4 regions of the Pseudomonas sp. B611 genome follow, and region 4 is predicted to be linked to each of the others. Evidence: predicted binding sites of a transcription regulator. Region 4 holds the regulator's gene; each other region holds the start of a gene.
The links. The regulator sigma-54, encoded in region 4, starts transcription at its own class of promoters, with help from an activator protein. The targets are predictions, from matches to a motif close to ANTGGCATNNANNTTGCTNT.
Positions count from the first base shown of each region.

Region 1 (7,072 bases), on a different contig from region 4:
GTGCCGAATACGCCTACATGCCTGTAAGACATTCGCATGCAGGGACGCGCCGTGTGCTCTCTCTCACAAACACCAGACAAAAAAATGCCCGGCAAGCCGGGCATCTTTTTTTCGCGTACTTACAAGTTGTAGCCGCGTTCGTTGTGTTGCGCCAGGTCGAGGCCAACAGCCTCTTCCTCTTCGGTGACCCGCAGGCCCATGACCATGTCCAGCACCTTGAGGATGATGTAGGTCACGATCGCCGTGTAGATCACGGTGAAGCCGACGCCTTTGCACTGGATCCAGACCTGTGCAGCCACGTCAGTCACAGTGCCGAAGCCGCCCAATGCAGGGGCTGCGAACACACCGGTGAGGATCGCACCGACGATACCGCCGATACCGTGCACGCCGAATGCGTCCAGGGAGTCGTCGTAGCCCAGCTTGCGCTTGAGGCTGGTGGCGCAGAAGAAGCAGATCACACCGGCAACCAGGCCGATCACCAGGGCGCCCATCGGGCCTACGGTGCCAGCGGCCGGAGTGATTGCCACCAGGCCGGCTACCACGCCCGAGGCAATGCCCAGTGCGCTTGGCTTACCGTGGGTGATCCACTCGGCGAACATCCAGCCCAGCGCCGCAGCAGCAGTAGCGATCTGGGTGACCAGCATCGCCATGCCGGCAGTGCCGTTGGCCGCGGCGGCGGAACCGGCGTTGAAGCCGAACCAGCCGATCCACAGCATGGCTGCACCGATCAGGGTGTAACCGAGGTTGTGCGGTGCCATTGGGGTGGTCGGGAAGCCTTTACGCTTGCCGAGCACGATGCACGCCACCAGGCCAGCCACACCGGCGTTGATGTGCACCACGGTGCCGCCGGCGAAGTCCAGCACGCCCCAGTCCCACATCAGGCCACCGTTGCCGCTCCAGACCATGTGTGCAATCGGCGCATAGACCAGGGTGAACCAGATAGCCATGAAGATCAGCATCGCGGAGAACTTCATGCGCTCAGCGAAGGCACCGACGATCAGGGCCGGAGTGATGATGGCGAAGGTCATCTGGAAGGTGATGAACACCGCCTCAGGGAACAATGCCGCAGGCCCGGTGATGCTGGCCGGGGTTACGCCCGCCAGGAACGCCTTGCCCATGCCGCCGAAGAAGGAGTTGAAGTTGACCACACCCTGTTCCATACCGGTGGTATCGAACGCGATGCTGTAGCCGTAGACAACCCACAGGATGCTGATCAGGCCAGTGATGGCGAAGCACTGCATCATCACCGACAGAATATTCTTGGAGCGGACCATGCCGCCGTAGAACAGCGCCAGGCCAGGGATAGTCATGAACAGCACCAGTGCGGTGGCGGTCAGCATCCAGGCGGTGTCGCCGGAGTTGAGGACTGGAGCAGCCACTTCGTCTGCCGCCATGGCCAGGCTTGGCATTACGATGGACAACAGGGCTCCGAGCCCTGCGAATTTACGCAGAGTCATATTGTTTTCTCCTGGGGCGTTGGGGTTTGGCGGCTTAGATTGCGTCGGTATCGGTTTCGCCGGTACGGATGCGAATAGCCTGTTCCAGATTGACCACGAAGATCTTGCCGTCACCGATCTTGCCGGTGTTGGCCGCCTTGGTTATCGCCTCGATAACCCGGTCAAGATCCTTGTCGTCAATGGCGACATCAATCTTCACCTTCGGCAGGAAATCGACCACGTATTCCGCGCCGCGATACAGCTCGGTGTGACCCTTCTGCCGACCGAAGCCTTTGACCTCAGTAACGGTAATGCCCTGCACGCCGATCTCGGACAACGACTCGCGTACATCGTCCAACTTGAACGGCTTGATGATGGCAGTGACTAGCTTCATGAAAACTCTCTCCCGAATTGGTGGACTTGCCCCAGGAAAACAAACCCGTCTCAAGTCTAAGCGCAGTGCCTGGCTTTGTAACGCGTCGTCGCGAAGGCAATTGCCTTTGTGACGCCAGCGATCCACTGGTGACGAAACCTGTACCCCTGATCCGTCGGCGCACTGCATTCGTCACAGCGACTGCATCAGTGCATGGGTCATGATCGTCTAAGCAGAAACCTTGCCAGCTCCGTAAAAATCACTGAAATCAGTCCTTTGCCCACGTTTGCCCAGCTGCGGGGTGTTTTGACGACGGCAATGCGCACAAAAACAGTGCGCCGGTGTGCGGCGCGCTGCGCGAAAAGCGTGCGCTGGCGGCGGTAAAAAAGACTATAGACGCCGCGTGATACACTGCCGGCCAACAGTTTCTCGGAATATTTCCCATGCTCGCGCCCAAAGACCTCCTCGACGCCCTGAGCGGCCACGCCTCTCGCCTGTTCAGCGGCGAAACCCCGCTGCCCCGCAACGAAATCGAAAGCCAGTTCAAGGCGCTGCTGCAAAGCGGCTTCAGCAAGCTCGACCTGGTGAGCCGGGAAGAGTTTGACAGCCAGATGGTCGTGCTGGCCCGCACACGTGCGCGGCTGGAGAGCCTGGAAGCGAAAGTCGCCGAACTGGAAGCGCGACTCACACCGCCACCTGCTGAATAAACGCGGTCCATGTGGGAGCGGGCTTGCTCGCGAAGGCGGTCTGTCAGTTACTGATGTGCTGACTGACCCGCCGCATTCGCGAGCAAGCCCGCTCCCACATTTGATCTGCATCGTCCTCCAGATACGTTCTGTAAAACCTCCCTCCATCGATAGTTTCACTCCTCGTCTACCCTTGAAAAACCCGCAGGAAGCGGCCTCTCCATTTCAAGGAACGATCATGTCCCTCGCCATCGTCCACAGCCGCGCCCAGGTCGGCGTCGAAGCCCCGGCGGTCACCGTCGAAGTGCATATGGCCAATGGTTTGCCGTCGCTCACCCTGGTGGGCCTGCCCGAAACCGCCGTCAAGGAAAGCAAGGACCGCGTACGCAGCGCCATCCTCAATAGCGCGCTGCAATACCCTGCCCGCCGCATCACCCTCAACCTCGCGCCCGCTGACCTGCCCAAGGACGGCGGGCGTTTTGACTTGGCGATTGCCCTGGGCATTCTGGCCGCCAGTGTGCAAGTGCCGGCGCTGATGCTCGATGAGGTGGAGTGCCTGGGCGAACTGGCGCTGTCCGGCGCGGTACGTGCGGTGAAGGGTGTATTGCCAGCGGCATTGGCGGCACGCAAGGCCGGGCGCACCGTGATAGTGCCCAGGGCGAATGCCGAGGAGGCGTGCCTGGCGTCGGGCTTGAAGGTGATTGCGGTGGATCACCTGTTGCAGGTCGTGGCGCATCTGAACGGGCACCAGCCGATTGAGCCTTACAGGTCCGATGGCTTGCTGTACTTGAACAAGCCCTACCCGGACTTGAGCGAAGTGCAGGGCCAACTCGCGGCCAAGCGCGCCCTGTTGATTGCGGCAGCAGGCGCACACAACCTGCTGTTCAGCGGGCCTCCCGGAACGGGCAAGACCTTGCTCGCCAGCCGCCTGCCCGGTTTGTTGCCGCCACTGAGCGAACAGGAAGCGCTGGAAGTGGCGGCGATTCAATCCGTGGTCAGCCTGGCGCCCCTGAGCCATTGGCCGCATCGCCCGTTTCGTCAGCCCCACCATTCGGCGTCAGGGCCGGCCTTGGTCGGCGGCGGAACAAAGCCGCAGCCAGGGGAAATCACCCTGGCGCACCACGGCGTTTTGTTTCTGGACGAGTTACCGGAGTTTGATCGCAAGGTGCTGGAGGTTCTGCGCGAACCTTTGGAGTCGGGGCACATCGTCATCTCCCGCGCCCGCGACCGAGTGAGCTTCCCCGCGCGCTTTCAATTGGTGGCCGCGATGAACCCCTGCCCCTGTGGCTACATGGGCGAACCCAGCGGGCGCTGTCGTTGTACGCCGGAGCAAGTCCAGCGCTATCGCAACAAACTCTCCGGGCCGCTGCTGGACCGGATCGACCTGCACCTGACCGTCGCCCGGGAGACCACCGCGTTGAACCCGGCGCCGCAAACCGGCGACAACACGGCCACCGCGTCGGCACTGGTGGCCCAGGCCCGGGAGCGCCAACAAAACCGCCAGGGCTGCGCCAATGCATTCCTGGATTTGCCTGGGTTGCGCCAGCATTGCGCGCTTTCCAAGCCAGATGAAGCATGGCTGGAAAGCGCGTGCGAGCGGCTGACCCTGTCCCTGCGCGCCGCGCACCGGCTGCTGAAAGTCGCGCGCACCCTGGCGGACCTGGAGCGCGTGCAGACTATCGGTCGCCAACACATTGCCGAAGCCCTGCAATACCGGCCAGCAGCGTGCAGCCAGGCTGATCACTGATAGGCGAGCCTTATCGCGTGGAGCCCTTGATCGAAACGTCTGCTGCCGCCTTTCTCCTTGGCAGGCGGCCATTGAGCAGGACATACGCTGCCAGCCCGATCAACAGCCCCCAAAACGCCCCGCCTATGCCCAACAGGGTGATGTTGGCGGCGCACGCCAGAAAGGTGATCAGCGATGCTTCACGGGATTTGGCATCAGCCATGGCGCTGGCCAGGCTGGCGCCGATGGTACCGAGCAGGGCCAGCCCGGCCAGCGTCGTAATGAAGGTGGCCGGGAACGCCATGAACACCGCGGCCAGCGTCACCCCGAAGACTCCGATGAGGATGTAGAACACACCTGCGGCAACCCCCGCGATCCAGCGCTTGGATGGGTCCTGCGAGGCTTCCTTGCCGGTACAGATGGCGGCAGTGATGGCCGCCACGTTGAACGCGTGGGAGCCAAAAGGCGCCATTAACAGTGAGCCCAGCCCCGTCACCGTGAGGATCGGGTTGGCGCTGATCTTGAAGCCATCGTTGCGCAGCACCAGCATGCCCGGCATGTACTGCCCCGTCAGTGTGATCAGAAACAACGGCAGTGCCACGCTGAGCAGCGCATTGAGCGAGAACTCCGGCTGGGTGAACACCGGCGCCGCCAATTGCAGCGATAGCCCCGAAAGATCCACACGCGCCTGCGTTAACAAAAACGCCAGCCCCAGCACCAAAATGCCTACGACGGCATAACGTGCGGTAAACCGCTTGAGCAGGATGTAAGCGGAAATCAGCAACCCGACCAACACTGGGTCGAGGCTCATGCCCGCAAACGCGCCGACCCCGAACGGCAGCAAGATACCGGCGAGCAGCGCGGCGGCGATGCCGGGCGGAATCAAGCGGATGAGTTTTTCGAAACAGCCCGACAACCCCAGCAACACAAAGGCGGCAGCTGACAGCATGTACGCACCGACCGCCTCGGCGTAGGGCGTCGTGGACAACGCAACCACCAGAAACGCCGCGGCGGGTGTCGACCACGCGGTGATGATCGGCTGGCGGTTTGCCCAACTCAGATACAACCCGGTGACGCCAACGCCAATCGACACCGACCACACCCACGATGCCGTCAGCTCAGGGCTGAGCCCCGCAACCCTGGCCGCCTGGAACACCAGGATAAAGGTGCCGCCATAATTGACGAGCACCGAAATGAGCCCGGCAATCACCGGGTGGAACAGGTCGCGCCAGCGCAGCGGCGACGATAGCGAAGAGGACATGGGGCTTTGCTCCTTGCGGTGGATAGGTGATAGCGGCAAGCGTTAAAGTCTACGGAGAGACTGGCCTGCCTCTACCGGCCAATTCATCAAGGATGAGCAGACCGCATGGCAAAAACATTCGAGCTGGAAACGCTGCAAATGCGGCTCAATGATGCTGAATTCCGCCTGCTGGACCTGCATCAGCGAATTCAGCGCGCATTGCGGGCGCTGATCCTCGACGGCGCACTGGCGCCCGGATTGAAACTGCCGGCGACGCGGGTATTGGCGAAATCACTGGGGCTTGCCCGCGACACGGTGGAAAACGCCTACGTGCAGTTACACCGCGATGGTTTCATCGTGCGGCGCGCAGGCTCTGGCAGTTATGTGTGCGATGCCATCGGCGCAGAATTGCGCGGCGCCTCACGCCGACGCATCAAGGCCAAGGAAGCCAAAAGCAGCCAGGTGGCAGACGGTGCCGGCTTGAGCCAGCGCGGGCAAATGATCCTCGACAGCGGTGGCGTGAACGATCAACAGGTCATCAAGGCGTTTGCCACCGGCCTGCCGGAAACCCGGACGTTTCCGACAGCCGTCTGGGAGCGCCTGCAACGCCAGGTGATGAAGGACCATCGCAGCAACGTGCTGTTGCACGGCGACCCGCAAGGGGCAGAGCCGTTGCGCAAAGCCATCGCCACCTACTTGAACCTTGAACGTGGTGCCAAGTGCTCGCCGGACCAGGTCCTGGTGCTGAGCAGCACGCGCCAGGCGCTGTTCCTTTGCGCACAGCTGCTGGTGGACGTCGGCAAGCCGATCCTGTTGGAAAACCCAGGCTACTTCGGCGCCAAAAAAGCGTTTGAAACCGCCGAGGCCAGGGTGGTGCCGATCGATGTGGATGAACAGGGCATACGCACCGACCTGCTGCACGCCGACCGCAGCGGCGCCCCCTGCGTGTATGTGACGCCCTCCCACCAATACCCGACCGGCGCCACATTGACCCTGGAACGTCGTCTTGAGTTGATCAACTGGGCAGCGGCACAAGGCAAGTGGATCATCGAGGACGACTATGACAGCGAGTTTCACTACCAAGGCAAACCCACCGCCTGCGTGCAGGGCCTGGACAAGTACCGGCGCACGCTTTACATCGGCACCTTCAGCAAGACCCTCTACCCCGGCCTGCGCATGGGCTACATGGTGCTGCCAGCCGAACTGGTCAAAGCCTTCACCTACGCCCGCAGCATGATGGACGGCCACACGCCGCAGATCCTGCAACTGACGCTGGCGCGCTTTATGGAGGACGGGCATTACAACGCCCACGTACGGGCCATGCGCAAACTCTACGGCGCACGCCAAACGATCATGTTGGAGGCTATCGGCAAGCATCTGCACGGTGTGGTGACAGCCTGTCGCCCGCCGGGCGGGCTGCAAATCCCCTGTTTGCTGCACGAAGGCTGGCCAGAAGAAACCACCATTCGCCAAGCCGCCAGTGCCGGTGTGCAGTTGCCCGGCCTCAGCCGGTTATATGCTGGCGACGGAAAAAAGCAGGGCTGGCTGTTGGGCTACTCGTCCTTGAACGCCCATGAAATCGAAACCGCAATGGTGCGCTTGGCCGGTGCG
Region 1 covers NZ_JBUZST010000002.1:351,478-358,549, reverse strand. Annotated here, with positions in the region: gene ACZRMO_RS06630 (ammonium transporter) at 120-1,457, opposite strand; gene glnK (P-II family nitrogen regulator) at 1,492-1,830, opposite strand; gene ACZRMO_RS06620 (accessory factor UbiK family protein) at 2,253-2,516, shown strand; gene ACZRMO_RS06615 (YifB family Mg chelatase-like AAA ATPase) at 2,734-4,242, shown strand; gene ACZRMO_RS06610 (benzoate/H(+) symporter BenE family transporter) at 4,253-5,482, opposite strand; gene pdxR (MocR-like pyridoxine biosynthesis transcription factor PdxR) at 5,588-7,072, shown strand, end outside.
Region 1: a site for sigma-54 is predicted at 2,039-2,058, ahead of glnK (P-II family nitrogen regulator). Genes of this name have one in related genera too.

Region 2 (7,072 bases), on a different contig from region 4:
CCCTTGTGGGACGACTCGGTCTCGCAGAACAGAGGCGAATCGTCATACGCCAGGCCCATCACCGGCTCGCTGCGCAGCAGTTCGCTTTGCTTGTAGTGCCAGTGGTCGATGATGTCGTACGCCGCGCGAATCCCCGGCCAAGCGTTCAGCGAACTGAAGATGCCGAGCAGCACCAGAAACACCGGCACCACCAGAGTGAACAGCTTGCCCCACTCGGGGTTGAGGTTGCCCATGCCCGAGACGAAGGCAATGACCAGGAAGGATTGCGCGGTGAGGTAGGCATCGGTGCGGTTGGCCAGGATCGTCGTTTCGTATTGGATCTCACGGCGGTAGAAGTCCAGGCGGTCCTTGGGCGAGCCGAAGATCTTGGCGTTGTGTTCACTGTGGTCGGTCAGTGCCGTTTCCGGGGACTGAGGCGAGATGATTCTGGGCACGGCGGTGCTCCAAGAAGATTCGAGAGACGTTAGAAGAACGGCACTTGCCCGAAGTTCAAGTTCGTTCATGCACCAATCCAAGGCAACCCACGCACCTAACTGTGGCGAGCGAGCTTGCTCGCGCTGGAGTGCGCAGCGCTCCCACGTTTTTGCGGCCGCTGCGCAGCCCAGCCGGAGCAAGCTCCCTTGCCACAACTACGGGTTTCGGCACAGGCATTGCTTTAGCCCTTCATCACTGCCCGTACACAGGAGCGTTCGTTACCCCCCGACCCAGAGCCGACCCCATCAGAAAGTAAGGACCAGGCCCAGTGGCATCCTTAGCCACGGGCTCATAAAAACATGCGTTTTTCAAAGCGGCAGTGCCACCCAAGCGTCCCTCGGCACTGACAAGGTACTGGAATGGCTCGATCTTTCTTCGATGAAATGAATGACGCAAACGGTGTGTGCCGTGCGCATTATCAGGAATTCTCCCGCTGGTTGGCCAATACGCCACCGGAACTGCTGGCCCAGCGTCGCCGCGAAGCCGACTTGCTGTTTCACCGCGCCGGGATCACCTTCACCCTCTATGGCGACGAGCAAGACACCGAGCGCCTGATCCCCTTCGATATCATCCCGCGCAGCATCCCCGCCAGTGAGTGGAGCGTGATCGAGCGCGGCTGCATCCAGCGCGTCACCGCCTTGAACATGTTCCTCGCCGACATCTACCACGACCAGCGCATCATCAAGGCCGGAATCATTCCCGCCGACCAGGTGCTGGGCAACGAGGGTTACCAGAAAGCCATGGTCGGCCTCGACCTGCACCGCGATATCTACTCGCACATCTCCGGCGTAGACCTGGTGCGCGACGGCGACGGCACCTACTACGTGCTTGAAGACAACCTGCGCACCCCCAGCGGCGTGAGCTACATGCTCGAAGACCGCAAGATGATGATGCGCCTGTTCCCCGAAGTATTTGCCAAGCAACGCATCGCGCCGGTGGACCACTACCCCAACCTGCTGCTGAAAACCCTGAAAAGCTCCAGCCGCCTGGACAACCCCAACGTCGTGGTACTTACCCCTGGCCGCTTCAACAGCGCGTTCTTTGAACACGCCTTTCTCGCCCGGGAAATGGGCGTGGAACTGGTGGAAGGTGCCGACCTGTTCGTGCACGACCTCAAGGTGTTCATGCGCACCACCGATGGCCCCAAGGCCGTGGACGTGATCTACCGGCGCATCGACGACGCGTTCCTCGACCCGCAGGCGTTCAACCCCGAATCGATGCTCGGCGTGCCCGGCCTGGTCGCCGCCTACTGCGCGGGCAACGTGGTGCTGGCCAATGCCATCGGCACCGGCGTGGCCGACGACAAGTCGATCTACCCCTATGTGCCGGAGATGATCCGCTTCTACCTCGACGAAGAACCGGTGTTGCAGAACGTACCGACCTTCCAGTGCCGCAAGCCCGATGAGCTGTCCCACGTACTGGCGCACCTGCCGGAACTGGTGGTCAAGGAAACCCAGGGCTCCGGTGGCTACGGCATGCTGGTGGGCCCGGCGTCCACGGCCGCCGAGATCGAGGACTTCCGCCAACGCATCAAGGCCCGTCCCCACGCCTATATCGCCCAACCCACGTTGAGCCTGTCCACCTGCCCGACCTTTGTCGAAAACGGCATCGCCCCCCGGCATATCGACCTGCGGCCGTTCGTGCTGTCGGGCAAGGAAACCCGCCTGGTGCCCGGTGGCCTCACGCGCGTGGCCTTGCGTGAAGGCTCGCTGATCGTCAACTCGTCGCAAGGCGGCGGAACCAAGGACACCTGGGTGGTGGAGGGCTGATTATGTTGAGTAGAACCGCCGCAGATCTGTACTGGATGTCCCGCTACCTGGAGCGCGCCGAGAACCTGGCGCGCATGCTGGAAGTCAGTTATTCGCTGTCGCTGATGCCCCAATCCGGGCGCAGCGATGGCCTGGATGAACTGGCGATGTCGCTGCTCAGCAGCGGCACCCTCGACAGCTACCTGGAGCGCCACAAACAACTGGATGCCGAGCGTATGCTGCACTTCTTCGCCCTCGACGAAGAAAACCCGGCGAGCATCTACAACTGCCTGCGCGCCGCTCGCGGCAATGCCCACGCAGTACGTGGGCGCATCACCGCCGATATGTGGGAAAACCTCAACGCCACCTGGCTGGAAATGCGCAGCATCGCTGCCGGTGGCCTGGCGCGGCATGGCATCAGCCACTTCTGTGATTGGGTCAAGCAACGCTCGCACCTGTTCCGTGGCGCCACGTCGGGGACGATCATGCGCAACGACGCCTACCGGTTTATCCGCCTGGGCACCTTTGTCGAGCGCGCCGACAACACCCTGCGCCTGCTGGATGCGCGCTACGAGATGTTTGGCGAAGAGTCGGAGGAAGTCAGCGACGTCTCGGCGCGCGGCTATTACCAGTGGAGCGCCCTGCTCCGCGCGTTGTCGTCGTTCGAGGCGTATACCGAGCTGTACCCGAATGCGCTGAATGCGCGCTCTGTGTCCGAACTGCTGTTACTGCGCAGCGACGTGCCGCGATCCTTGCATGCGTGTATCGAGGAATTGAGCCACATCCTCGCCGACTTGCCCGGCAGTTATGGGCGCACAGCGCAGCGTTTGGCAGCGGAGTTCGAAGCGCGGCTGAGGTATACGGGGATTGATGAAATTCTGGAAGACGGCCTGCACAGCCGGCTGACGGACTTTATCGACACCGTGCGCGAGTTGGCGCGGGCGATACACAGCTCTTACCTCGAAGTGGTCTAAACCACACAGAGGAACAAAATGTGGGAGCGGGCTTGTGTGGGAGCGGGCTTGCTCGCGAAGGCGGCGTGTCAGTCAATAGATTAGTTGGCTGACCCACCGCATTCGCGAGCAAGCCCGCTCCCACATTGGTTTTGCGGTGTTTATTGGGTTTTCACCAACACCGGCTCAGCGCTGTACTGCTCAGGAAACAGCTTTTTCAACTGCGCCACCTTCGGCAAATCATTGATCACGATGTACGGGTAAGACGGGTTCTCGGTGAGGAAATCCTGATGGTAGGCCTCTGCCGGGTAGAACGGCTTGCCCATTTCAATCGTGGTTGCGATCGGTTTACCAAACGACTTCGCAGCATCCAGTTGCGCGATATACGCCTGGGCGACTTTTTGCTGTTCGGCATTCTGCGCAAAGATCGCCGAACGGTACTGCGTGCCGGTATCCGGGCCCTGGCGGTTGAGTTCTGTGGGGTTGTGAGCTACCGAGAAGTAGATCTGCAACAGCTTGCCGTAGCTGACTTTGCTCGGGTCATAGGTGACGGACACCGCCTCGGCATGGCCCGTATCGCCCACGCTGACAGACTCGTACTGCGCCGTGCCCGCCGCGCCGCCATCATAGCCGGAGACTGCGTTTTTTACGCCTTGTACGTGCTGGAAAACCCCTTGTACGCCCCAGAAGCAGCCGCCGGCGAAGACAGCGGTTTGCAGGTTGGCCGAGGCTGGCAGGTCCAGGGCGGGTGGTGCGATGACGACGGCATCGTCGGAAGAACCAAAAGAAAAGGCCTGGGCCTGGCCGATAAAGGCAACCAAGGCCAGTGCAGGTAGTAATCTGAGAACTTTCATAAATCTCACTCCAGAACACGGTCAACTGTGGGAGCGGGCTTGCTCGCGAATGCGGTGGGTCAGTCAGCATTTCAGTGGCTGACACACTGCATTCGCGAGCAAGCCCGCTCCCACATTGATTGGGTTGTCAGTTCATAAATCGGTTAGCCAAAGGTAAAGGCATACGCCGCCACATTCGGGTCCAGAAACTCAATGCTGAAAGTACGGTCCTGCACCTCACCCGGCTGACGCACCAGTTGGTACAAGCGCTGTTCTGTCACCGTGCCCGTACCATCCGGCGCGACATCCGTGCCGTGGGCATCGCCTGGGGCCTTGCCGTCGACCGTGACCTTGAAGCGCACCGGCTTGCCATCCGCGCCAGGCGCCAGCACCAGATGCAAGTCACGGGCGTGGAAGCGGTAGACGATGCGCCCACCGGCCTGCTCCAGCGTGACTTGCTGGCCGCCGACGTTCCATTGGCCTTCCAGGGTCCAGTTGTTCAACGCCAAGGGGCCGGACTTGACGAAGTTCTCGGCGCGCTGCGCGCCCAGGTAGGTTTCCGGCGACTGCACGGTGTTCAGGTCCGGCGCCTGTTGCACGCCCTTGGCAGCCACGTCGATCAAGCCGCCCGCGACGTTTTGTGCGCCGGCCTCGCGCAGCAGTTGCTGGATCACCCGCTCCGATTCGGCATAGTCGCCCTCGCCAAAGTGGTGATAGCGAATCTGCCCGTTGGCATCGGCAAAGTAATGCGCCGGCCAGTACTGGTTGTTGAAGGCGCGCCAGATCTTGTAGTTGTTGTCGATGGCCACCGGGTAGGTGATCCCCAGGTCCTTCATGGCCTGGGTGACATTGCCCACATCCCGCTCAAAGGCAAACTCCGGGGCGTGCACGCCAATCACCACCAGACCCTGGTCGCGGTACTTCTCGGCCCAGGCTTTGACGTAAGGCAGGGTGCGCAGGCAGTTGATGCAGGAATAGGTCCAGAAATCCACCAGCACCACTTTGCCCTTGAGGGCTTCGGCACTCAGCGGCGCGCTGTTGAGCCATTGCACGGCGCCGTCCAACGGCGGCAGCGCGCCTTCGATCGGCAGCGAATCGCTGTTGTGGTTGGCCGCCATCATCATCGCCCCACCCTGCGCTGGCGGCTTGGCGTTCAGGCGGTCCACCAGGCTTTGTTCCAGGCCACCGGTGGACGCTGTCGACAAGCGCGACAGCACGCCGGTGTCCAGGCCTAGCGCAATCGCCGCGACACCCACCAACATCAGCGCACCCAGGCCGCGACGCAACCACTCACCGGCGCCCAGGGACTTCTTCATCAAGCCAAAGACTTTACCGCCGACCAGCAACGCCAGCGCCAGGGACGTCGCCGCACCGGCGGCGTAGGCCAGCAACAGTAAGGTAGTGCCGATATTGGCGCCCTGCAGCGCCGCGCCGGTCAGCAGCAGCCCGAGGATTGGCCCGGCGCACGGCGCCCAGAGCAACCCGGTGGCCACGCCGATCAGGAACGAAGCGCTTGCACGCGGCCTGGCGTCGGCCCCGGCGGCCTCCGACAAGCGACTGCCGGCCGCCACCAGCGGCCGTGTCAGGCGTTCCGACAGCTGTGGCAGCAGCAGCGTGAGCCCAAACAGCGCCACGCAAAGCAACGCGAGCCAGCGCCCGTATTGATTGACTTGCACCACCCAGCCGCCGCCCACGGCGGCCAGCGTGGCCACCAGGGCAAATGTCACCGCCATCCCCGCCAACAGCGGCAAGCCACTGCGCAAAAACGGCTGCCCGGTGCGAGCGAAGACAAAAGGCAGAACCGGCAGGATGCACGGGCTGACGATGGTCAGCACGCCGCCCAGGTACGCGAGGAGCAGAAGCCACATGGGATAAGACCTTATAAGAAAGAGACATCGGCTTAAGCCGCCGTGAACGTCATGGCCGCGCCATTCATGCAATAGCGCAGGCCCGTGGGTCGTGGGCCGTCGTCGAACACATGCCCTTGGTGACCGCCGCAACGGCGGCAATGGATTTCGTTGCGCGCCATGCCAAAAGAACGGTCGGTACGGCTGGCGACTGCGTTGTCCAGCGGCTGCCAGAAACTCGGCCAGCCGGTATGGCTGTCGAACTTGGTGGTGGACGAGAACAGCGCCAACGCGCAACCGGCGCAGGCAAAGGTGCCGGTGCGGTGTTCATCGTTGAGCGGGCTGCTGTAAGGGCGCTCGGTGCCCTCCTCGCGCAGCACGGCGTATTGCTCGGCGCTGAGCAGGCTGCGCCACTCGGCGTCGCTGTGGCTGACCTCGAAGGTTTCAGCCGCCTCGGCTTCGCTGACCAGGTTGAGCTGTTTCAGCAAGCCACCGGCAAGGACGGCGACACCCAGGCCACCGCCGGCCAGCAGGATTTGTCTGCGTGAGTACATAGGTTTCTCCATTCAAGGCCCTGTGGCGAGGGAGCTTGCTCCCGCTCGACAGCGCAGCTGGAGCCGGCTTTTTGGGAGCGCTACGCACTCCAGCGGGAGCAAGCTCCCTCGCCACATACAAGCCCTTCCCCAACTGCAATGACACCATCCTGCCCCTCGACCGGTCGCCAAATCCTCACGCAGAGTTAAACAATTCGTGATAACTACACTGAGGCAAAAGCCGCACAATGCGCCGACTACAAGCCAAGGTTTCGCTTACATGGATCAGCCCAAACGTGTCCTGGTGGTCGAGGACGATGCCCATATCGCCGACTTGATCTGCCTGCACCTGCGTGACGAGCAGTTTGACGTGGTGCACAGCGCCGATGGCAACGAGGGCCTGCGCCTGCTGGAGCAAGGCGGTTGGGATGCGCTGATCCTCGACCTGATGCTCCCTGGCGTGGATGGCCTGGAGATCTGCCGGCGCGCCCGTGCCATGACGCGCTACACGCCGATCATCATCACCAGCGCGCGTTCCAGTGAGCTGCACCGCATCCTCGGCCTGGAACTGGGCGCCGATGATTACCTGGCCAAGCCATTCTCGATGCTGGAGTTGGTGGCGCGGGTCAAGGCGCTGCTGCGCCGGGTGGATGCCATGGCACGCAACCTGAAGATGGACGCCGG
Region 2 covers NZ_JBUZST010000003.1:329,367-336,438, forward strand. Annotated here, with positions in the region: gene ACZRMO_RS09735 (hypothetical protein) at 1-434, opposite strand, end outside; gene ACZRMO_RS09740 (circularly permuted type 2 ATP-grasp protein) at 834-2,243, shown strand; gene ACZRMO_RS09745 (alpha-E domain-containing protein) at 2,246-3,196, shown strand; gene msrA (peptide-methionine (S)-S-oxide reductase MsrA) at 3,337-4,029, opposite strand; gene ACZRMO_RS09755 (cytochrome c biogenesis protein DipZ) at 4,173-5,876, opposite strand; gene msrB (peptide-methionine (R)-S-oxide reductase MsrB) at 5,909-6,409, opposite strand; gene ACZRMO_RS09765 (response regulator transcription factor) at 6,669-7,072, shown strand, end outside.
Region 2: a site for sigma-54 is predicted at 638-657, ahead of ACZRMO_RS09740 (circularly permuted type 2 ATP-grasp protein). Genes of this name have one in related genera too.

Region 3 (7,072 bases), on a different contig from region 4:
TCTGCTCCGCTCTGCCGATTACTGTTGCTGCACCGCAATCACCGGCGTCGGCGCCACAAACACCTTGGCATGCATCTGCTCATGCCCGCCGCCACGACGCATGCCGCGCACCGGGCAGGCGTCGAGGTAGTCCAGGCCCACGGCGAGCTTCAGGTGCCGCTCGGGTCGTGCGAGCTGGTTGGTCACGTCAAAGCTGTACCAGGCGTCATCCAGCCAGGCTTCGGCCCAGGCGTGGCTGGCCAGGTGCGCAGTGTCTTCCGTGTACAAATACCCCGACACATACCGCGCCGGCACCCCCAGGCTGCGGGCGCAGGCCAGGAACGCGTGGGTGTGGTCCTGGCACACGCCCGCGCGGCCGGCGAAGGCTTCGGCGGCGCTGGTGTCGACTTCGGTGGCGCCGGGTGTATAGACCATCGAGTGGTTGAGGGCCTGCATCAGGTCGATCAATGCGCTGCGGTCGCGACGTTGCTGGCAGTGCTGCCGGGCAAAGCCGCGCAGAGCCTCGTCGGCCTCGGTCAGGCGTGTGCTGCGCAAGAAGGGGAACGCGGACTGGCTCTCGTGTTCGGCCTCGCGCAGCTCGTCGATGTCGACCTGGCCACGGGCGCCGATGATGATGGCGTCGTGGGGTTCGTCCAGGGTCAGCACGTGCAGGATATTGCCGAACGGGTCCACTTGGGCGCGCACCGGGCGTGGCAGGTCGAGTTGCCAACTGAGGACGTGCTGGCGCTCGCTGTCGTGGGGCGTAAGGCGCAGGTATTGGATGCTGGCGCGAACCTGGTCGTCGTAGTGGTAGGTGGTTTCGTGGCTGATGGAGAGTCTCATGCGGCCTCCAGGTAGGAACTGTAGATGGCGTCGCCCAACTGGCGTACCAAGGGGATAAAGTCGGTCAGCCAGGCGTGCAGGCCTTCCTCGAGGATTTCATCGATGGCGGTAAAGCGCAGGCGCGCGTCCATCTCGGCGGCCAGGCGCTGGGCCGGGCGGCCGTTGAGGCCGGGCAGGCTGGCGAGGATCTGGTCGATTTCCTCGCTGCAGGCGCGCAGCGAACGCGGCACATCGGCACGCAACAGCAGCAACTCGGCAACTTGCCGCGCGCCAGGCGCATCACGGTAGATCTCGGTGTAGGCCTCGAACGACGACAGCGCGCGCAGCAAGGCGCTCCATTGATAGTAGGCGTGGGCCGTGCCGTCGGTGACCGCTGCGGCCTGGTCACCGGCCATTTCGTAGCGCGCATCCAGCAGGCGCAGGGTGTTGTCGGCCCGCTCGATAAAGGTGCCCAGGCGAATAAACCGAAAGGCATCGTTGCGCATGATGGTGCCGTAGGTCGCGCCGCGAAACAGGTGGGAACGTTCCTTGACCCATTCACAAAAGCGGCTCATGCCGTAGCGGCTCAGGCCTTGCTGGGCGATATCGCGAATATCCAGCCAGGTGGCGTTGATGTTTTCCCACATGTCGGCGGTGATTCGCCCACGCACTGCATGGGCGCTGGCCCGCGCTGCGCCGAGGCAACTGTAGATACTCGCCGGGTTGGCCGCATCCAGGGCAAAAAAGTGCAGCAGGTGTTCGGCGTGCAGCTCACCGTGACGCTCGCGGTAGTCATCCAGCGTGCCAGTGATCAGCAGCGGCATCGCCAGTTCATGCAGGCCATCACCGCGCCCATCCTGGGGCATCAGCGACAGCGAATAGCTGACATCGAGCATGCGCGCGAGGTTTTCCGCGCGCTCCAGGTAGCGCGACATCCAGTACAAATCCGAGGCAGTTCTACTCAGCATGGCATCAGTCCTCCACCACCCAAGTGTCTTTGGTGCCGCCGCCCTGGGACGAGTTGACCACCAGCGAGCCTTCGCGCAGTGCCACGCGGGTCAAGCCGCCCGGCACAACGCGGGTTTCCTTGCCGGACAAGACGAACGGGCGCAGGTCGATATGGCGCGGCGCGATACCGTTTTCGACAAAGGTCGGGCACGTGGACAAACACAAAGTGGGCTGGGCGATATAGGCGTGGGGCTTGGCCTTGATACGCGCGCGGAAGGCTTCAATCTCTGCCGCTGTGGAGGCAGGGCCCACCAACATGCCGTAACCGCCGGAGCCTTGGGTTTCCTTTACGACCAGATCCGGCAGGTTGGCCAGCACGTGGGACAGTTCGTCGGGCTTACGGCACTGGAAGGTCGGAACGTTCTTCAGGATCGGTTCTTCATCCAGGTAAAAACGGATCATATCGGTGACGAAGGGGTACACCGACTTGTCATCCGCGACCCCGGTGCCGATGGCGTTCGCCAGCACCACATTGCCGCAGCGATAGGCCGCGAGCAGGCCGGGCACGCCGAGCATGGAGTCGGGGTTGAACGCCAGCGGATCGAGGAAGGCATCGTCGAGGCGACGATAGATCACGTCCACCGCTTTGGGGCCGTCGGTGGTGCGCATGAAGACGCGGTCGTCGCGCACAAACAGGTCGGCGCCTTCCACCAGTTCCACGCCCATCTCCCGGGCCAGGAAGGCATGCTCGAAGAACGCGCTGTTGAAGCGCCCCGGCGTCAGTACCACCACGCTGGGGTTGTCCAGGGAGCTTGAGCTTTTCAGGGTGTCGAGCAGCAGGTTGGGGTAATGATCGATGGGGGCGATGCGCTGGGCGGCGAACAGTTCGGGGAACAGACGCATCATCATCTTGCGGTCTTCGAGCATGTAGCTGACGCCGCTCGGGGTACGCAGATTGTCTTCTAGTACGTAGTAGGTGCCGTCGCCATCACGTACGAGATCGACCCCGGAGATGTGGGAATACAGATCGCGATGCAGGTCCAGGCCCTGCATCGCCAACTGGTACTGCTCGTTGGCCAACACCTGCTCGGCGGGGATGATCCCGGCCTTGATGATGCGTTGCTCATGGTACAGGTCGGCGAGAAACATGTTCAGCGCCTTGACCCGCTGGATGCAGCCGCGCTCGACGATCCGCCATTCGCTGGCAGGAATGCTGCGCGGGATCGTGTCAAAGGGAATGAGGCGCTCGGTGCCCTGTTCGTCGCCGTAAAGGGTGAAGGTGATCCCGGCGCGGTGAAACAGCAAATCGGCTTCGCGCCGGCGCTGGGCCAGCAGTTCAGCAGGGGTTTCGGCCAACCAGCGGGCGAATTCGCGGTAATGGGGGCGGACCAGCCCTGCCCCATCGTACATTTCATCGTAATAAGTGCGGATCATGCCGTACTCCTTGTCACCCGGACGCAAGAACCATCGCAAGGCCCGTGCCAGCGGCATAAACACTTAAAAATCAGTGAGTTGAATAGAAACAGAAATCCAGCCGCACCGTCCTGGTGCGCAGAATGCCCGCTGTCCTGTCGCACGCTTCATCGCAATGCGGGCTTTGACTATCAACAGCATAGTCAGAGTTGATTTCACTGCCCGGCCCAGCCTGCGGATAATCGCGCTCATCTGCTGAACACGCGCCTTTGCGCACATCGCTCTTCCCTTTAGGCCACCCTCGTTGGGTGGCTTTTTTTTTGGTGCTGAAAAAGGTCGCGCAAGTTCCGAAAAGTTTTCCTACGGCACAAACAAAATCGGCCGACCCAAAGGTCAGCCGATACGCTGTGTTTCTCATACTGCTACATGGGTAACCCACGCACCTCCTGCTTGACGCCCCAGCCTTCGATGATCCCGCCCAGCGGTTCGACCACGGCTTCAAAGTCTTGCTCGAAGTCGCCTATGCCGTCGTAGGTGGCAAACATGATCTTGCTCAGTTCCAGGTACCAGGCGCCATCGTCGCGCGCACTGACCTGGGCATTCAGGGATTCCCCACGAAACTCACCCGCAGCCCTGCGCGCCCGTTCCTCATCCGGAAAAATCGCGTAGAACTCGATGGGGTGAAAACGCGAGAAGTCGAAGCCGCCTTCTTTCATGCGGCGCAGAACGTTGGTGCTGATGTCTTCTTGATAGGCTGTGCTCATGAAAAGTGCTCCTCTAACCGATGGATAGACTTTCCGTGCTTCCCGAAGCCCACGCCGTAATAGCGTGGGTACTACGGCAATAACAACACCGCTGGAAAACAAGCATGTAGCTGACAAGACCAGACCTTAGCGATTCATTCGCTGATCTCGATTGCAGAGTAGCGCGAAGCTATCACCTCCACCAGAGGCGCTTTAATAGCAAACAGGGAATGTTCAGGCGGCAGGCGAGATGTCGAGGATTTGAATGCTGTTCTGGTCTTTGAGGATCTTGACGGTTGGCTCGGGCTTGCGCCCCTCAAGGTCGTTGAGGTCAAGTTCGGCGGCGACCGGCACCAGCTTGTTGCGGATCATGTGTGCCGCATCTTCGAGGCTGGGCTTCTGCTCGCAGGTGAACTGCTCGACGGACTTCACGCCGTGATCATCAACGAAGGTAATCTGCCACTTTTGCATCGGTGCCTCCTCGATAAAACCCATGTGTGGGCTTACCTCTATCTGGACCTTGGGGGGGCGGCAAACGTTCCACCCAAGGTAGGAGACACCTGATCAGCTGCGTTTACTTCTCAGCGTGTTCTTTCAAGGCTTTCAAGGTGTTGAACGGCGCGTCTACAACGAACTTGTTGGCCAGCCACGAGGGCACGCTGCCACCTGGCTCGGTGTGCACCTGGTAAGTGACTTCGGTCTGGTTGTCGCCTTTGGGCGTCAGTTTCCAGAAACCGTCCACTTGGGCGACACGTACGTAGCCTTTTTCTTCAGGTTTGTAGGTCGGTACGCCTTCCAGCTTACGGGTCAGCGAGCCGTCGGCCGCCTTGGTGGTGGTGATGTGCAGGTAGGAATCACGATCCGTCACAGGGAACGGGGCCTTGAATTGGGTGTAGGTCCAGCTCTCGTCGCCTTTCTTGTCGACCAGCTTCTGGGATTTGCACTCGTGGATCCAGGCACAGGCACCCGCTACGTCTTCTTGGAGGGCAACGATTTTTGCCACAGGCGCCTTGATCACGGTCACACCGCGATACGCCTTGTACTTGGAGCCGGCGACTTCGCTCAACGACACCTTGATCCCGTCTTCGTCCTTGGCGACCTGCCAATCCTCAGCCTGGGCAGTGGCAGCAAACATCACCGTAAAACCGCACAACACAGCCATTCGTTTCAGCGAACCCATTGTTGTATTCCTTATTGTTGAAGTTCCGATAGTAAAGCCCATCAAGCCGCCGTCATCTGCTCCCACCAGCCGATCAACCGGATCGCGTCGGCCTGGTCGGTGCCGCAGACCTCGATATCCGCCTTGAAATCACTGCACACCGCCGGTCGCTCCGGTTGCCCGAACAGTTGGCACAGCTGTTCGACCGACAGGTGCAGGCAGCGTTCGCCCGCCGGTTTGCCCTGTGGCATCCCGGGGAGTGGCGAACTGATGGAGGGGGCGATGCAGCAAGCGCCACAGCCTTCACGGCATTTCATGACCAGCAGGTCCTCGACGACTCAATGTGGATGGCCGGGCTAGAGTACGCCCTTAAACAGCCGTTTTAAAATGGTCTAACAGGGGTTTTTCGCAGAAAACAAAAGTGACTGACCAGTCTGCGACAGATGGTCGAAGGGCGCCGTCACGTTTGTGGGAAAAGTTTACTGCTTGAACTCGAATTCCAGCGCTGCGCCTTCCACGTCACGGCGCTCTTCATTGCGCAGTTGCAGCTTCATCTCATTGCTGAGCAGGCGACCATTGATCTGGAAGGCGCTGTTGTCGGTGGGTTTCTCACCGAACATCGGCGGCAGCAAGGGCACGCTCTTGGGTTTGGGCATGGTGCCAATGGGCTGCAAGTGCCTGACCATGTCCGAAGGCAGGGACAGATCCAACTGTGCCGGTGGCAATTGGGTTTGGGCCACTTCTTTGGCGGATTTGCTCGCTTTCGCTGCGCGTTTTTTAACTGCTGGGGCTTTCTTTTTCGCCACCGGGGCTTTTTTCGCCGGGGTCTTTTGCGCGGCAGCGGCGGGCGCGCGTTCAGTCACAGGCGCCGCCGCCAGCACGGTGCCGACGTTGCACAGGCTTAGCAGGCCAATCACCCAGACAGCGCGGAAAATAGAGGTCATATCGCCAACAGCATTAACGGCAGAGGGCCATATGCTCGCTTGTTGTGCGCGGCATGACAAGCGTGTTGATTAGCCCGCTACCGATCATGCCCCTGTTCCTGGGTTCAAAGGCCCGCAGCGGTTTCCTGGCACAGCTGGCTGGCGAGCATCCCCAAGGTCATCAGCGCGCGCTCTGCCTCGCGGTTCCACGGCGTGCCGCAGTTGAGGCGAATACAGTGGTTGAACTGCTCGGTGTTACTGAAAATCAGCCCCGGCGCAATGCTGATGCCCTGTTGCAGGGCGCGTACGTGCAGTTCCTGGGTATTGACCCGCCCCGGCAAACTGACCCACAGGATAAAACCACCACTGGGGCGGGTCATCTGCGTGCCTTCGGGAAAGTACTGCTGCACCGCCAGCTGGAAGGCGTTGAGATTTTTGCGGTATTCCTGGCGGATATAGCGCAGGTGGCGGTCATACCCACCGTTTTCCAGGTAGGCCGCGACGCCCATCTGCGTGACGCTGCACGCCGAATGGGTGCTGAACATCTGCAAGCGCTGGATTTCCTGCTGGTATTTGCCGGCAATCATCCAGCCGATCCGCACGCCGGGGGACAGGGTCTTGGAAAAACTGGAGCAGTAGATCACCCGATCCAGGCGGTCATAGGCTTTCAGGGCCTTGGTGCGGCCGACTTCAAACATCAGCTCGCCGTAGATATCATCCTCGACGATCTGGATATCGAAATCCGAGGCCAGGCGCAGCAACTGTTTCTGCCGCTCCTCGGGCATGGTGCCGCCCAGGGGATTGCTCAGGCGCGTGGTCAACACCAGGGCCTTGATCGACCATTGGTTGGCCGCCAGTTGCAGGGCTTCCAGGCTCATGCCCGACGCCGGGTCGCTGGGAATTTCGATGACCTTGAGGCCGAGTAGATCAGCCAGTTGCAGCAAGCCGTAGTACGTCGGCGATTCCGCGGCGATCAGGTCGCCGGGCCGGGTCAGCACCCGCAACGACATCTGCAACGCATCCACGCAACCGTGGGTGATCACCACTTCGGACGGGTCCACCACCACGCCCGCATCGCGCATGCG
Region 3 covers NZ_JBUZST010000005.1:334,038-341,109, forward strand. Annotated here, with positions in the region: gene ACZRMO_RS14245 (transglutaminase family protein) at 19-822, opposite strand; gene ACZRMO_RS14250 (alpha-E domain-containing protein) at 819-1,769, opposite strand; gene ACZRMO_RS14255 (circularly permuted type 2 ATP-grasp protein) at 1,774-3,183, opposite strand; gene ACZRMO_RS14260 (ribonuclease E inhibitor RraB) at 3,585-3,926, opposite strand; gene ACZRMO_RS14265 (hypothetical protein) at 4,140-4,376, opposite strand; gene ACZRMO_RS14270 (START domain-containing protein) at 4,480-5,085, opposite strand; gene ACZRMO_RS14275 (YkgJ family cysteine cluster protein) at 5,127-5,381, opposite strand; gene ACZRMO_RS14280 (translation initiation factor 2) at 5,544-6,008, opposite strand; gene ACZRMO_RS14285 (aminotransferase-like domain-containing protein) at 6,113-7,072, opposite strand, start outside.
Region 3: a site for sigma-54 is predicted at 3,216-3,235, ahead of ACZRMO_RS14255 (circularly permuted type 2 ATP-grasp protein). Genes of this name have one in related genera too.

Region 4 (7,072 bases):
CGCCAGTTCGGTGTGGATCAGCGCGCGCTCTGCCAACTCCGGCAGCAAGCCGGCGGGCAAGTTGTCGATGCAGTAGAAACCGTTGTCCTCAAGAACGTTGAGGGCGGTGCTTTTACCCGAGCCGGAGCGGCCGCTGACGATGATCAAACGCATGATTACTGCCCGTTCTGTTCATCCAGGACAACCTGGTACAGCGCCTCATTGCTGCTGGCGCTGCGCAGTTTGTCGCGTACTTCCTTGCGGTCGAGCATGCTGGCGATCTGCCGGAGCAGTTCCAGGTGCGCATCGGTGGCGGCTTGCGGGACCAGCAGGACGAACAGCAGGTCAACCGGTGCGCCATCGATGGCGTCGAAATCGATGGGAGCGTCCAGGTGCAGCAGGGCGCTGACAGGTGCCTCACAGCTTTTGAGGCGGCAATGGGGAATGGCGATGCCGTTGCCAAAACCGGTGGAACCGAGTTTTTCACGGGCAATCAGAGCCTCGTACACATCTTGCATCTCCAGGTCAGGCACTTCGCGGCTGATCAGGTTGGCAATTTGTTCGAGGGCTTTCTTTTTACTGCCACCCGGCGCGTTCACGAGGGAACGGCCGGGGGTCAGGATGGTTTCAAGTCGAATCATGGGTGGGGAGTGTTAGCGGCCAGTGCCCTGGAGAAGGCTCTGCTGCTTTTCCTTATGCTTTTTGATTTGGCGATCCAGCTTGTCGGTCAGGTCGTCAATGGCGGCATACATATCTGAATGCTCGGCATTGGCGACTACTTCCCCGCCGGGTATACGCAAGGTGGCTTCGATTTTCTGCTTCAGCTTTTCGACAGTCATGATGACTTGCACGTTGGTGATCTTGTCGAAATGCCCCTCAATTCTTTTGAGTTTTTCGCCGATATAGGCGCGCAGCGGTTCGGTCACTTCCAGTTGGTGTCCACTGATGTTGACTTGCATACAGCTTCTCCTTCGTTGCCAGTGCATAAAGCGGCAGGCAAAAGCGCCTGCCACTGGAACGCTGTGGCCCGCCCGTCACATCAAACGCTTACGCTCGCTGGAAGGCGCGATCCCGAGGGACTCGCGGTACTTGGCGACGGTTCGACGGGCGACCTGAATGCCTTGTGCCTCCAGTAAACCAGCGATCTTACTGTCACTCAATGGCTTTTTCTGATTTTCCGCGGCAACCAGTTTTTTGATGATCGCGCGGATCGCCGTGGACGAGCATTCGCCGCCTTCGGAGGTACTGACGTGGCTGGAGAAAAAGTATTTCAGCTCATAAATGCCCCGTGGGGTATGCATGAATTTTTGCGTGGTCACCCGTGAAATCGTCGATTCGTGCATGCCAACCGCTTCGGCGATGTCATGCAGCACCAACGGTTTCATCGCTTCATCGCCGTACTCCAGGAAGCCGCGCTGGTGCTCGACGATCTGGGTCGCGACTTTCATCAGGGTTTCGTTGCGGCTCTGCAGGCTCTTGATAAACCAGCGCGCCTCTTGCAACTGATTGCGCATGAAGGTGTTGTCGGCGCTGGTGTCGGCACGGCGCACAAAGCCCGCGTATTGCGGGTTGACCCGCAGGCGCGGCACCGATTCCTGGTTCAGCTCCACCAGCCAGCGCTCGTTGTCCTTGCGCACGATCACGTCAGGGACCACGTATTCGGCTTCGCTGGACTCGATCTGCGAGCCTGGGCGCGGGTTGAGGCTCTGCACCAGCTCGATGACCTGGCGCAGGTCGTCTTCCTTGAGCTTCATGCGGCGCATCAGCTGGCTGTAGTCGCGGCTGCCCAGCAGGTCGATGTAATCCGTGACCAGGCGTTGGGCTTCAGCGAGCCAAGGGGTCTTGGCGGGCAGTTGGCGCAGTTGCAGCAATAGGCATTCGCTGAGGGTGCGGGCGCCAATGCCGGCGGGCTCGAACTGCTGGATGCGGTGCAGGACGGCTTCGATCTCGTCCAGTTCGATGTCCAGTTCCGGGTCGAACGCTTCGAGGATCTCCTCCAGCGTCTCGTCCAGGTAGCCCTGGTTGTTGATGCAGTCGATGAGGGTCACGGCGATCAGGCGATCGGTGTCCGACATCGGCGCGAGGTTCAGTTGCCACAGCAGATGGCTCTGCAGGCTTTCACCGGCGGAGGTGCGGGTGGTGAAGTCCCACTCGTCGTCATCGTTGCTGGGCAGGCTGCTGGCGCTGGTCTGGTAGACGTCTTCCCAGGCGGTGTCCACGGGAAGCTCATTGGGAATGCGTTCGTTCCATTCGCCTTCTTCCAGGTTATCCACCGTTGGGGCGGTTTCCTGATAGGAGGGTTCTTGCACGTCGGAGTTGGGTTTTTGCTCGATGTTGTCGGCCAGCGGGTCTGCATTATCGAAGTCGTCGCCTTCTTCCTGGCGTTCGAGCATCGGATTGGACTCCAGGGCCTCCTGGATTTCCTGTTGCAGGTCCAGGGTCGACAATTGGAGCAGGCGGATGGCCTGTTGCAGCTGCGGTGTCATCGTCAGCTGCTGGCCCATTCTCAGGACTAGCGATGGTTTCATGGCAGGGGCTTAACACCTTATTCGCCGGCGCAATGCGCCATCCACGACAGGGCGCGTGAGCGCCAAACATAAGCAAATTATATGCCTGATATCGCGGGCTTTGCCTAGAGCGCGGTAACAATAAAAATCCAGAGGTTTTCATTGACTCCCGCGCATCTTGGCAGCGGCCGTGACACCACGGTGTTTACAGGCGGAACTCGTGACCCAGGTACACTTCCTTCACCAGTTCGTTGGCAAGGATAGTCTCGGCGTCGCCTTCGGCAATCAACTGGCCATCGTTGACGATATACGCGGTTTCGCAGATATCGAGGGTTTCACGCACGTTGTGGTCGGTGATCAGTACGCCGATACCCTTCGCCTTGAGGTGATGGATGATCTGCTTGATATCACCGACCGAGATCGGGTCGACGCCGGCAAACGGTTCGTCCAGCAAGATGAACTTTGGCGCGGTGGCGAGGGCGCGGGCGATTTCCACACGACGACGCTCACCACCCGACAAGCTCATGCCGAGGTTGTCGCGAATGTGGTTGATGTGGAACTCCTGCAGCAGGCTTTCCAGCTCCTTGCGACGGCCGTCACGGTCGAGTTCCTTGCGGGTCTCGAGGATTGCCATGATGTTGTCGGCTACCGACAGTTTGCGGAAGATCGACGCCTCCTGCGGAAGATAGCCGATGCCGGCGCGTGCACGACCGTGCATGGGCTGGTGGCTCACGTCCAGGTCGTCGATCAGGACGCGACCCTGATCCGCCTGGACCAGGCCGACGATCATATAGAAGCAGGTCGTCTTGCCGGCGCCGTTGGGGCCGAGCAAGCCGACGATCTGGCCGCTGTCGATCGACAGGCTGACGTCACGCACGACCTGACGGCTTTTGTAGGCCTTGGCCAGATGCTGGGCTTTCAGGGTTGCCATTACTCGGCCTTCTTCTTCGGCTGGATAACCATGTCGATACGCGGACGTGGTGCAGTCACCTTGGTGCCATTGGCGCGGCCGGCGTTGGCGATTTGCTTCACGGTGTCGTAGGTGATTTTCTCGCCTTCCGTGGAGTTGCCGTCCGGGCTGAGCACCTTGGCCTGGTCGATCAGGACAATGCGGTTCTGCTGGGCGTGGTACTGGATGGTCTTGCCGTAGCCCTTCATCGGGCCGGTGTCGGTAGGCGACTGCTTCTGTTCGAAGTAAGCCAGGTTGCCCACCGAGGTCACCACATCAATGTCGCCATTGGCGGTACGGGTCAGGGTCACCGTGTTGCCGGTGATCTTCATCGAGCCTTGGGTGATGATCACGCCGCCGGTGTAGGTGGCGACGCCTTGCTTGTCGTCCAGTTGCGCATCGTCAGCCGAAATGTGGATCGGTTGCTGGCTATCGTTCGGCAGAGCCCAGGCGCTCACGCTTCCCAGTGCTGCGCCCAGACTGAGCAAAATAGGGAGAGTTTTAACGAGCCTCATACTGTCCTCTTACGTTCGATAGCAGGTGTATCCTGCTTTCTTTCAAATACGCTTTCATTCCCTTGCCAGTCGATACCCCGCCAGCGCCGTCGATTCTAACGTCTTGCTCGGTCTGCGCATATTGCTTCTGCGGGAATACGGTCATGCGACTGCTGGTAATCACGGTGTCACGGTTTTTATCATCGGTACGCGCAACGCGTACCGAGTCGATCAGTTCCACTTCGGTGCCGTCCGGGTTGACCTCGCCACGCTTGCTGGTGACGTGCCACGGAAACTCGGTGCCGCGGTAGATGTTCATGTCCGGGTTGGTCAGCAGGGTGACTTCGGACGTCTTCAAATGCTCGACCTTGTCCGAGGTGATCTCGTACTGCACCTTGCCATCCGGCAGATACTGGATGCTGTAGGCATTGGTGGCGTAATAGTCGATAGCGCCCTGATCAACCTGCGCGACAGGCTGGTCGAGAAAGCGCTCCGGGCTGATATTCCAGTAGCCCACCGCCAGGAACAGCGCGGCGATGACCCCGAATAACAGGAAGTTGCGAATCTTTTTACTCAGCATAAAACGCTCTATAGGTAGGCGGCGTGGGCCGCTTCAAGGCTGCCTTGGGCACGCAGGATCAGCTCGCAGAACTCGCGGGCGGCACCTTCACCGCCACGGGCAGTGGTGATGCCGTGGGCGTGCTCGCGAACAAACGCCGCCGCATTGGCGACGGCCATGCCCAGGCCGACCCGGCGGATCACCGGCAGGTCAGGCAAGTCGTCGCCCAAGTAGGCGACCTGCTCATAGCTTAGGTTGAGTTGGCCAAGAAGCTCGTCCAGAACCACCAGTTTATCCTCGCGGCCCTGATACAGGTGAGGAATCCCCAGGTTTTGTGCGCGGCGTTCCACAACGGGGGTTTTTCTGCCGCTGATAATTGCCGTTTGCACGCCCGCCGCCATCAGCATCTTGATGCCTTGACCGTCGAGGGTGTTGAAGGTCTTGAATTCGCTGCCATCTTCGAGGAAGTACAGGCGGCCGTCAGTCAGCACGCCGTCCACGTCGAAAATCGCCAATTTGATGTGTTTGCCGCGTTGCAGCAGGTCGCTGGTCATTTACATCACTCCCGCACGCAGCAAGTCGTGCATGTTCAGGGCGCCGATTGGGCAGTCGTTGCTATCAACGACCACCAACGCACCGATTTTGTGGTCTTCCATGATTTTCAAGGCTTCGGCCGCCAGCATCTCGGGGCGGGCAGTCTTGCCGTGGGGCGTCATCACTGCGTCGATGGTGGCAGTGTGGATGTCGATGGTACGGTCCAGGGTGCGGCGCAGGTCGCCGTCGGTGAAGACGCCGGCGAGTTTGCCGTCGGCTTCCAGGATCACGGTCATGCCCAGGCCCTTGCGGGTCATTTCCATCAGCGCGTCTTTCAGCAACGTGCCGCGTTGGACGTGGGGCAATTCATCGCCCGAATGCATGACGTTTTCCACTTTCAGCAGCAGGCGACGGCCGAGGGCGCCGCCCGGGTGGGAAAACGCGAAGTCTTCTGCGGTGAAACCGCGGGCTTCCAGCAGTGCCACGGCCAGGGCGTCGCCCATCACCAATGCGGCGGTGGTGGACGAGGTCGGCGCCAGGTTCAGCGGGCAGGCTTCGTGGGCCACGTGAACATTGAGGTTCACTTCGGCAGCCTTGGCCAGCGTCGAATCGGGGTTGCCGGTGAGGCTGATCATCTTGATGCCCAGGCGCTTGATCAGCGGCAACAGGGTCACGATCTCGTTGGTGGTGCCCGAGTTGGACAATGCCAGGATGATGTCATCCTTGGTGATCATGCCCATGTCGCCGTGGCTGGCTTCGGCGGGATGCACAAAAAATGCGGTAGTCCCGGTGCTGGCAAGGGTGGCGGCAATCTTGTTGCCGACATGGCCGGATTTGCCCATGCCGACCACGACAACGCGGCCCTTGCTGGCCAGAATCATCTCGCAAGCGCGTACGAAATCCGCGTCGATATGGGCCAGCAAGCCTTCTACGGCTTCAAGCTCAAGGCGGATGGTGCGTTGTGCGGATTGAATAAGGTCGCTGGATTGGCTCATGTCTGAAATCGTATAGCCTGACGAAAAGTCGGCGATTATAGCGGCAATGCGCAATTCCCTCACGCAAGTTCGTCAGGGTTTATTCGCAATGCCCGTGAGATTCATCTAAAGCAACGCTTTTTCCCTGTCCTCTGTCTGAACAAGCGCGGTTCCGGCCTTGGGCGCGTTGTACCAGCAGTGATATAGTTCGCCGCCAGTTCGGTCCGCCCAGCCCATGTGGCTAACTATTGCACGAACGTTGCAAACGTTTGGCGCAAACATGGTGTCTGAGTGAAAGGCTGCATCCCAAGGAGTTTAGATGAGTGCCGATAACGCCTACGCGGTCGAGCTGAAGGGCCTTACCTTCAAGCGCGGGACGCGCAGCATCTTCAATAACGTCGATATCCGCATTCCCCGCGGCAAGGTCACGGGCATCATGGGGCCTTCCGGTTGCGGCAAGACCACTTTGCTGCGCCTGATGGGCATGCAATTGCGCCCGACTGCCGGTGAAGTATGGGTCAACGGCCAGAATCTGCCGACGTTGTCGCGCAGCGATCTGTTCGATGCGCGCAAGCACATGGGTGTGCTGTTCCAGAGCGGTGCGCTGTTCACCGATCTCGATGTTTTCGAGAACGTAGCCTTCCCGCTGCGGGTGCATACCCAGCTGTCCGATGAAATGATTCGTGACATCGTGTTGCTGAAACTACAGGCCGTAGGGCTGCGTGGTGCCATCGACCTGATGCCCGACGAACTGTCCGGCGGCATGAAGCGCCGTGTGGCCCTGGCCCGTGCCATTGCCCTCGACCCGCAGATCCTTATGTACGACGAGCCTTTCGTGGGCCAGGACCCGATCGCCATGGGCGTGCTGGTGCGCCTGATCCGCCTGCTCAACGATGCGCTGGGTATTACCAGTATCGTGGTTTCCCACGACCTGGCAGAAACCGCGAGCATTGCCGACTACCTCTATGTGGTTGGCGATGGCCAGGTGCTGGGGCAGGGCACGCCTGAAGAGCTGATGAACGCCGATAACCCGCGCATTCGCCAATTCATGACGGGCGACCCCGATGGCCCGGTGC
Region 4 covers NZ_JBUZST010000001.1:229,898-236,969, forward strand. Annotated here, with positions in the region: gene rapZ (RNase adapter RapZ) at 1-153, opposite strand, end outside; gene ptsN (PTS IIA-like nitrogen regulatory protein PtsN) at 156-620, opposite strand; gene hpf (ribosome hibernation-promoting factor, HPF/YfiA family) at 633-938, opposite strand; gene ACZRMO_RS01120 (RNA polymerase factor sigma-54) at 1,014-2,507, opposite strand; gene lptB (LPS export ABC transporter ATP-binding protein) at 2,692-3,417, opposite strand; gene lptA (lipopolysaccharide transport periplasmic protein LptA) at 3,417-3,950, opposite strand; gene lptC (LPS export ABC transporter periplasmic protein LptC) at 3,937-4,509, opposite strand; gene ACZRMO_RS01140 (KdsC family phosphatase) at 4,518-5,042, opposite strand; gene ACZRMO_RS01145 (KpsF/GutQ family sugar-phosphate isomerase) at 5,043-6,017, opposite strand; gene ACZRMO_RS01150 (ATP-binding cassette domain-containing protein) at 6,316-7,072, shown strand, end outside.